Mangrovibacterium diazotrophicum: one gene and its partner. The protein of the gene in region 1 interacts with the protein of each later gene in a pairwise test. Links are inferred from orthologs where the notes say so. Each region holds a gene or a part of one and is shown in the gene's direction. Other genes may lie near its edges.

Region 1 (4,866 bases):
ACTATGCCAAAAGAGCCGTGAAAGAAGAATTGGACGGACGTGGCTCTGCGTCGAAAGGGATGATTTCAGAATCACGCCTGTTCAACAACCTGCTATCCAGTCAACCGTTATGCTTCAACTTCTTTGGTCGGCTTAAATACAAACCTGAACTCGCTACGGCGGCTTTAAAGCCGTTTTTCCCGGCGATCGAACAGGCAACGGATATTCACTTTGAATTTGCCCCAAATGCCGCCCAAAACGGCGACAACTCGGCTCACGATGTCGCGATTGAGTTTAAGACCGCTGCCGGTAAACTTGGACTCATTGGTTTGGAATGCAAATACACCGAACCGTTTTCACCCAAAGAGTATCGAAACGAGAACTACGAGAGACTTTACACGGAATCCGATGCTTTTAGTGCCACCTATGAGGAACTAACCAACACCAGGTACAATCAATTATTCCGGAACCAACTGATCGTGGAGTCAGCCGTGCTGAATAAAACCTATGACTTGGCTTATAGTGGTCTCTTCTGTTTTGAGAAGGACGACAATGCATTGACCAAAGGAACAGCCTTCACTAGCATGCTCAAAAACGGAGAAGAGCGATTTAAAATCATCAGCTACTCCGCCCTGCTGGAAACCATTCAAAAACAGAGCATTGATTGGGAGACCAGGGAATGGACCATGTTGCTATGGGCCCGCTATTGTGCAACCCAACTAAGTGAACAACTAAAATGACAAAAGCTCTGCGATGCGGAGTTTCAAATAAAAACATACCCATGAACATTGAATTAACCACCCAACTACTGGAAGATTTCAAAAAAATTCCAATCAAATTTAAGGACAGCACTTACCTGGAATTGTGCCAATACCCGAAACGGCGTTTTGAAGAAATTTGCAGTCGATTACTGGCCTTTTACTTCGACCCGGCGAAAGAGCATGGATTTGGCGACTTGTTTATCCGTTCCTTGCTCGACATATTGAAAGCTAATATTCGTTTCGATCCGGATCAGCTTGAAATAATCACCGAGGATAATGCTGAAGGTAAGCGAATCGATCTTGTAATTGCCTGCCCCGATTTTGTGATTGGCATCGAGAACAAAATCACCGCAGATCTCTATAATCCGTTGGAAACTTACAGGAAGAGGCTGGAACAGTACCCCTCAGAGAAAGTCTTCAAGCTCGTTTTGTCTGTCCATGATTTTACTAAGCCAGAAGAATTAGCATTAATTGAGGACAATGAGTTCAAACCAATCACTTATAGCCGACTTTTCAATCAAGTAAAGGCTCAGATTGGAGCATACATTTCAAACTGCAACCAAAAGTATCTGACCCATTTATACGATTTTATTGAAACCATCGAGAATATGAAAACAACCTATACCAACCCTGAACTAACACAATTTATCCTTAAAAACGAGTCTGACATTAAACAATTAATTGAGGCTTACAATCGTCATAAACAAGAAGTGTTAAATAGTCAAAAACCGAGAATCGCTGAGATCTTGGAGACCTTGATAGAAGAAACCAAAGGAGAGTGGTGGGTTTATCAAGGCTGGGATTTAGGGATTAATAAATTTCACGGCAAAGACTTAAAGATTGGTATTGAGTCTAATTTTGAAGCTACTACAATTGATCCATGCCAGAAGTTCAGGATATATATCACAGCTTGGAACGCGTCCGCTTTTACACCGTTCAAAAGTCGGTTATTGGCAAAATTTCCAGATTGCCATTTAGATGAAAAAAGCGTTAAAAACAGGGTATATTTCCACCTGCCTCCCATCGACGGAAGCGACTCAAAAAAGATTGTTGCAAAGTTGAAGGAATACTACCTAGTGGTTAGTGAACTTATTACAGAGCAGGAATTGATTTCACGGCAAAACTGACTTTCTTTGCAATTTACCGATCAAGAACAATCAAAATAAAATCATACGGATGAGTGCTGAAGAGATTGCTGCCAAGCTATGGAACCTGTGTAATGTGCTGCGTGACGATGGGGTAACCTATCACCAGTACCTGAATGAACTGACTTTCATTCTGTTTATAAAGCTCAGCGAAGTAAAAGGATTTGAAGAACAGTTGCCCGAGGAATACCGTTGGTCAACGTTGAAACATATAAAGGACAACAAGGAGTTGTTTGACACCTATCGTGAGTTGCTGGCAACGATTAGTAACAAGAGCGAGAACACCAACATCAAGGAGATTTTTACCAATGCCAGCACGACACTGCGTAACCCGGTAAACCTGCGGACGCTGGTTTCAGCCATCGACCAGTTGGACTGGTACGAGGAGCACGACCGCGATGTGATGGGTGATATTTATGAAGACCTGCTGGAACGCAACGCGACTGAAAAGAAAAGTGGTGCCGGGCAGTACTTCACGCCTCGCCCGCTGATTAATGTGATGGTGGAGTTGATGGCTCCGCGATTGGGTGAGCGTTGGAACGATCCGGCCTGCGGAACCTTTGGTTTCCCGATCTCGATCGACCATTACCTGAAAGAGCGCTACGACTACCCGTTTAGTGCAGGTGAAAAAGAACGGAAATTTCAGGAAACAGACGCTTTGAGCGGCGTGGAACTGGTGCAGGATGCTCACCGCCTGGCCTTGATGAATGCCAAGCTGCACGGACTTGACAGCACCATTTTCCTGAACGACACGTTAACCGAGTTTGGGAAAACACTACGTGATTTTCACGGCGTGCTGGCTAACCCACCCTTTGGCACCAAGAAAGGCGGTGAACGACCTTCGCGCGATGACTTTACTTTTCCGACCAGTAACAAGCAGCTGAACTTTTTGCAGCATATCTACCGCTCGTTACACAAACGTGGTGGTGCCCGTGCAGCAGTTGTATTACCCGATAACGTGTTGTTTGAAGATGGTGATGGTGCCCGCATACGACGCGACTTGATGGACAAGTGCCGACTACATACCATTCTGCGCCTGCCCACCGGTATTTTTTATGCCCAGGGTGTAAAAACCAATGTGTTATTCTTTGAGCGTGGAACCACAGAAACAGGCAACACCGACAAAGTTTGGTACTACGACATGCGGACCAATATGCCGAGCTACGGTAAACGGACTCCTTTTACCCGTGCAGCTTTTGAGGACTTTATTAAAGCCTATACCGGCGGCATGGGTGAAGCTGAAGTACAAGATAACTACGACGGTATTGTTGACCAGACAGCACGTGAAGCCATAAAAGACGAGCGTTGGCAGTGTATTACCCGCGAGCAAATAGCAGCTAAAAACGATTCACTCGATTTAGGTTTGATTGCAGATAGCAGTCTCGGTAACGGCGATGAACAAACCGAGCCTATTGATTTGGTACGTGAAGCAGCCGAGGAGCTAAAAAGTATGCTAGATGAATTGAACGCCATAATGAAGGAGCTGGAATAGATGGAGAAATCAAACGTTCCAATTAATTGGGTAAAGATAAAGGTTGTTGAAATCTCTGAGATCATTAGAGGTGTCTCATATAGCAAGAATGATGCAACATCAATAAAATCAGAAAGCAACTGTCTAATCCTCAGAGGAGGGAATATTCAAGATGGCAACGTTGTAATTGACGATGACTGCGTATATGTTGATTCTGGTTTGGTAAAATCGAGCCAATTTTTGAGAAAGAACGATATTGTAATTGTCGGATCAACTGGAAGTAAGGCCTTAATCGGGAAAGCTGCAATTTGCAATGAAGATAGAAATGACATCGCGTTTGGCGCCTTCCTAATGCTATTAAGACCAAACAAACTGATCACGGGCCGATATTTTGATTATTTCTTTTTATCTGATTTTTACAGACAGGAAATTAGGCAATTGGCAGGCGGAATTAACATCAACAATATTAGAAAAGAGCATATTGAAAATCTTGTGTTTCCTCTTCCTCCTCTTGCCGAGCAGCAGCGGATTGTGGCCAAGCTCGACAGCTTGTTTGCCCGCATTGAGAAGTTGAAAGCAAGCATGGAGCGTATCCCGCAACTGCTGAAAGACTTCCGCCAGGCCGTGCTCACCCAAGCCGTTACCGGCAAACTCACCGAAGAGTGGCGCGAAGGGCGGGAGCTGGAAGAGTGGGAAAGTTCAAGCATAGGAAAGTTATTCGATGTAAAAACCGGGGCAACCCCCAATCGGAGTACTACCGGTTATTATTCCAATGGGACTATCCCTTGGTTGAAGTCGGGACAAGTTAAAAATGAGTTGATTTTTGAAGCTGAAGAATATATTACAGAGATAGCTGTTAAAGAAACGAATGCTAAAATTTTTCCGATCGATACTCTTTTAGTAGCAATGTATGGAGAAGGAAAAACTCGTGGGCAAGTTGGATGGATGAAATTAGAAGCAGCAACTAACCAAGCAGTAGCGGCGTTGGTTAATGAAGCAATGCCTTTGATTACAAGAAGCTATGTTTTTTTCTATTGTCTGAGCCAATACAATGAAATTAGGGCGAAAGCAGAAGGAGGAAATCAGCCTAATCTTAATCTTTCAAAAATCAAAAACTGGGAAATCCAAATTCCAAGTATTGATGAGCAAAAAGAAATCGTACGCCGAGTAGAGTCGCTATTTGCCAAAGCCGATTCTTTGGAAGCTCAATACCAAAACCTAAAAGGGAACTTAGAGCAACTGCCTCAAGCACTGTTGGCTAAAGCTTTCCGCGGCGAGCTGGTGGAGCAACTCCCAACAGATGGCGATGCGCGAGATTTGTTGGCGGAGATACAGGAACTGAAAGGTGAAACAGCAGCTAAAGGAAGAAGTCGAACTTCCACTGCGGTAAGAAAAAAATCAACGATCAAAAATATGGATATTGAATCTATAATAAAGGAACATTTCAAAGATGAGAAGTTCTCATTCGATGATTTGAAGAGAGTAACAAAAGGTGATTATGAGACAATCC
Region 2 (4,778 bases), 1.6 Mb from region 1 along the record:
CGATTCTGTTGTACTCGCAGGTTATCGAGAATAATAAGACCAACGAGCTGGGCGATCAGGTAAAACTGAAAAAGGCGAGGCTGGGCTATTATATGGGCGAGATGGCTTGGGCAAAGGCACAGTTGGATGTGCTGAAAGCCAGTACATCCAAGTTGATCGCTAACGATGCGATGGAGTTGGCGCTGTTTATTGGTAATAACATGAACCTGGATACCACCAGTGTTCCGCTGCAGATGTTTGCCCGCGCCGATCTGCTTCAGTTTCGCAACCAAACCGAGTCAGCCTGGGCGGTGCTCGACAGTTTGCAAAATGAATATCCTTTCCACTCGTTGCAGGACGATATCTACTACCGAAAGGCGTCGATCATGGAGAAGCAGGCAAAATGGACCGAAGCTGCTTCCTTTTTAGAGCAACTGGTCGCTGATTATCCCTGGGATCTGCTCGCGGATGATGCGTTGCTTGAGTTGGGCAACTTATATCGCACCAAACTAAATGATCCGGAAAAGGCCCAAGGGTACTACCTCAAGTTGCTGGAAGATCACCCGGGGAGTGTGCATGTGTCGGAAGCCCGCAATTGGTATCGGCAACTTCGCGGCGATTTTGATACGCAGTCGGAGCAGGATGTCCGAGTAAATGAAACCATCAACTAAATGAAAAATCAGAAAACTGCTATTTTGCTGGCTTTGCTGGCTGTTGTTTTGTGGTCGACGGTTGCCACAGCCTTTAAGTTGGCCTTGCAATCGTACACCCCGTTTCAGCTTATTTTTATCGCTTCCATTGTGTCACTCATATTTTTCCTGATCGTGGTTTTGGCGACTGGGAGATGGGCCGAGTTTCGTGCCGTTTCGACCGTACAATTGGCACAGTCGGCCATCCAGGGATTTCTGAATCCATTCCTGTATTACTTGGTTTTGTTTCAGGCCTACTCGTTGAACCCGGCGCAGGTAACACAGGCGCTGAATATGGTTTGGCCGGTAACACTCGCGTTGCTATCGGTTCCGTTGTTGGGTCAGAAGTTGAGTTGGAAAAATCTGGTAGCTATTTGCTGCAGCTTTGCCGGTGTGGTGTTTATTTCGTCGCAAGGTGGTTTGGATGGTTTTGCCAGGACAAATACTTTTGGAGCGATTTTGGCTTTGGCGAGCAGTATCATCTGGTCGCTTTACTGGATTTTCAGTGCCCGTGATAAACGCGATCGGCTGGTTGTGCTACTTTGGAACTTTGTGTTTGGCTTGCTGTTTTTAGCCGGATACAGTTTCTTCGAGCCGGGCGCTTTCGATTTTCCGGTGACGGCAAAAGCGTTGGGCGCGGCTGTGTATGTCGGCATGTTTGAGCTGGGTATCACCTATATTATCTGGATTTATGCGTTGCATAAAAGTGAAAACAATGCAGTTACCGGGAATTTTGTGTTTCTGTCGCCCTTCATTTCGCTGATGTTTATCCATTTGATCTTGCGCGAAACGATCTATGCAACCACGTTTATTGGTTTAAGTTTTATACTTTTAGGAATTGTCATTCAGCAAGTCCGTCTCCGTTTACCATTTGGGTGGCGGCTTCTACGACAATCGAAATCGTAATTCATGAGTTTAGAAGGAAAACGTATTTTAGGAATAGACCCGGGTACTGTGGTGATGGGTTATGGCTTGATTGAGGTGAAAGATAATAAACCGAAAATCCTTCATGTCGGGGTTGTCAAAACAAAAGGTTACGACAATCACTACCTCCGGCTGAAGCATATTTTTATTCGCACACAGGCCCTGATTGAGGAATATTTGCCGGATGAACTGGCCATCGAATCACCGTTCTACGGAAAGGATATTCAGGCTATGTTGAAGCTGGGACGTGCGCAGGGAATCGTGATGGGACTCGCCCTGCAGCGCGACATTCCTGTTTTTGAATACGCACCGCTGAAGGTGAAACAGGCAATCACCGGTATGGGACGGGCAGCCAAAGAGCAAGTTGCCTATTTCCTGAAAAACACCATGAAGATTGACAACCTTCCGCCGGAGCTGGATGCGACCGATGCGGTAGCGGTGGCCGTTTGTCACTACCTGCAAATGAAAAATCCAATCGCCAAAGCTGAATACAAAGGCTGGGGAGACTTTGTGAAGAAGAACCCCGGAAGAGTGAAGTGATTCTGGTTGCTGGTTACTAGTCGCTTGTTGCTTACAGAACGCTACACTACAAATAATTATGACTACCAATGGCATCTCTTGCCGCTTCAGGCTTTTTACTTGTGGCTACCTATTGCTTGCCTCGTCCAAACAAATCTTTTATTTTAGTGCACCGCAATAAACAAGCAATTAGCCCATGGATGTTAAAATTGAAGAAAGCTGGAAGGCTGTACTAGCCGATGAATTTGAGAAACCGTATTTTGAAAAACTCACCGAGTTTGTGCATCAGGAGTATCGTTCGCACACGGTTTATCCGCCGGCAAAGCTAATCTTCAATGCCTTTGATCAGTGCTCCTTCGATCAGTTGAAGGTGGTCATCCTCGGGCAAGATCCCTATCATGGACCGGGGCAGGCGCACGGACTCTGTTTTTCGGTGAATGACGGGGTTGACTTTCCTCCCAGCCTGCGCAACATTTTTAAGGAGTTGAAAGGAGATGTGGATAAACCGATTCCAGCTTCGGGTAATCTCACCGATTGGGCCAAACAAGGCGTTCTACTTTTAAACGCAACGCTGACAGTTCGAGCACATCAGGCAGGCTCGCATCAGAAAAAAGGCTGGGAAGATTTCACCGACGCTGTAATTCATCGAATCAACGAGACCAAAGAGAATGTTGTCTTTATTTTATGGGGGAGCTATGCCATCCGGAAAGGGGAATTTATCGACCGCAACAAACATCTGGTATTGACATCTGTTCACCCTTCGCCACTATCGGCTAGCCGTGGTTTTTTCGGCAATAAACACTTCAGCAGAGCCAACGAATTTCTGACAGAAAAGGGAATTGAAAGAATTCGATGGTAATTTTTTGACAAATCTGTCCCTTTTTCATGCAAAGTGTGTCTTTATTTATGTGAGGATTCGTCCAATCTAGCTTTTTGGTTGTTGTCTAATTCGTGTTTTGGTCTTTTGAGAGGCGACAATTTCTGAAAAGATATTATCCTATGAATTCAAAAAACAATAATTAATGAAAACATTTTTGCTACTATTCTTTGTGATTCTCTGTGTTGCGGTTCAGGCACAGGAAGATATAAGTTATCAAAAACCGGACAAAGCAATTCTGGATTTGATTGATGTTCCACGGGCTCCTCTCGTGTCAATGGACAACGAACGGGAATGGATTGTATTTCGTTACCGCGACAGTTACAAGTCAATAAAAGAATTATCAGAAGAAGAATTGCGCTTAGCGGGCTTGCGCATTAATCCGAAAACGAATATCGGAAGTCGGGTTACCTACTACAATAATTTGAAAGTTCAGCATTTAGTCGGGAAGGATCAAGCGGTCAGGGATGTTGAGGGGCTGCCTGAGGATGCACGCCTTACAAATTTTGTGTGGTCACCGGATCAACACTACATCGCTTTTACCAATACCGGCGACGATGTTGTTACGCTTTGGTTGTTGGATGTTCAGTCAGCAACAGCGAAGCAGCTCAGTACACTTCCGGTGAATGCCAATTTGGGAGATGTGATTAATTGGTTTGCTGATAGCCACGCGCTGCTTTTAAAAACGGTTCCCTCGGATCGGAAGCCATTGATCGATACTAAGCTTGTTGTTCCAACAGGACCGACGGTTTCTGAAAATGAAGGGCAGAAAGCACAAAACCGCACTTATCAGGATCTGCTGAAAAATCCGAATGATGAATTCAATTTCGAGCAACTGGCTTTGTCGGAAATTGTAAAAGTCGATTTGGATGGTACCGAAACAAAGTGGTTGCCAACAGCGATGTATGATAATATTCGTTTTTCACCGGATGGCGGTTACGTTCTTGTAAGTCGGGTTGAAAAGCCATTTTCTTACATCGTTCCTTACAGTCGTTTCCCTGAAATTAGTACAATTTATACCAGCGACGGAGAATTGGTGAAGACGGTATTGGAAGTTCCCCTTTTGGAAGAGCTGCCGCAGGGATTTATGGCTTGCCGAGCCGGTATGCGCGATTTAAGCTGGCGGGCAGACAAGCCGGCTAGTTTAATTTATGCAGTTGCGTTGGATGGTGGAGATCCTGAGAAAGAGGTGGAATTTCGGGATGAAGTTTTTGAGCTTGATGCTCCTTTTTCCGACGAAGCGAAAAGCTTGTTGAAAACAATCAACCGTTACAGTGGAATTGTCTGGGGCAATGACCAGCTTGCTATTGCCACCGACTATTGGAGAAATAACCGGAATACGAAGACTTATGTGTTCAATCCTTCTGACGCGGCGCAGCAACCGATCGTGTTGTTCGATCGGAACTACCAGGACGTATACAGCGATCCGGGACGATTTGTGACCAATCGGAATCAATTCAATCGGGAAATTCTGGCATTGGATAAGGACAATGCATTTTTAACCGGTGCTGGTTATACAGCCGAGGGACAATTTCCTTTTCTGGATAAAGTGAATTTGAAAACGAAGACAACAACACGCCTGTATCAATCGGAGCTAAAAGACAAGGTGGAGAGTATTCTCGATTTCGATGTGGCGTTGAAACGGTTGGTTGTCCGCATTGAGTCGCCAACAGAATATCCAAACTACTTTTTCCGTCGGCTGAAGTCAAGCAAACCGGAGCAAATTACCTTCTTCCAGAATCCGTTTAAAAGTATTGAGGGAGTTTACAAGGAAGTCATCAAATACAAGC

The links. Proteins that work in one complex are often made in the same cells at the same time.
Region 2: the proteins of BC643_RS03800 (region 1) and ung interact in binary tests that used the Escherichia coli proteins (3 or more experiments, as listed by UniProt). The link is inferred for Mangrovibacterium diazotrophicum from one-to-one orthologs.

Annotation. Positions count from the first base shown.
Region 1 is NZ_RAPN01000001.1:951,798-956,663, forward strand. What follows is about bases 1,168-4,146. They hold BC643_RS03800 (type I restriction-modification system subunit M), read left to right. Parts: upstream 1,168-1,916; coding sequence 1,917-3,377; downstream 3,378-4,146. Other genes in these bases: BC643_RS03795 (PD-(D/E)XK nuclease family protein), read left to right, coding at 1,168-1,867; BC643_RS03805 (restriction endonuclease subunit S), read left to right, coding at 3,378-4,146. Outside these bases: BC643_RS03790 (PGN_0703 family putative restriction endonuclease), read left to right, coding at 1-719; more of BC643_RS03795, read left to right, coding at 761-1,167; more of BC643_RS03805, read left to right, coding at 4,147-4,866. UniProt on the Escherichia coli protein: The subtype gamma methyltransferase (M) subunit of a type I restriction enzyme. The M and S subunits together form a methyltransferase (MTase) that methylates A-2 on the top and A-3 on the bottom strand of the sequence 5'-AACN(6)GTGC-3'.
Region 2 is NZ_RAPN01000001.1:2,590,176-2,594,953, reverse strand. Bases 1,248-4,138 are described here. They hold ung (uracil-DNA glycosylase), read left to right. Parts: upstream 1,248-2,307; coding sequence 2,308-2,970; downstream 2,971-4,138. Other genes in these bases: BC643_RS10260 (alpha/beta hydrolase family protein), read left to right, coding at 3,134-4,138; ruvC (crossover junction endodeoxyribonuclease RuvC), read left to right, coding at 1,578-2,132; BC643_RS10275 (DMT family transporter), read left to right, coding at 1,248-1,574. Also shown: BC643_RS10280 (tetratricopeptide repeat protein), read left to right, coding at 1-650; more of BC643_RS10275, read left to right, coding at 651-1,247; more of BC643_RS10260, read left to right, coding at 4,139-4,778. UniProt on the Escherichia coli protein: Excises uracil residues from the DNA which can arise as a result of misincorporation of dUMP residues by DNA polymerase or due to deamination of cytosine.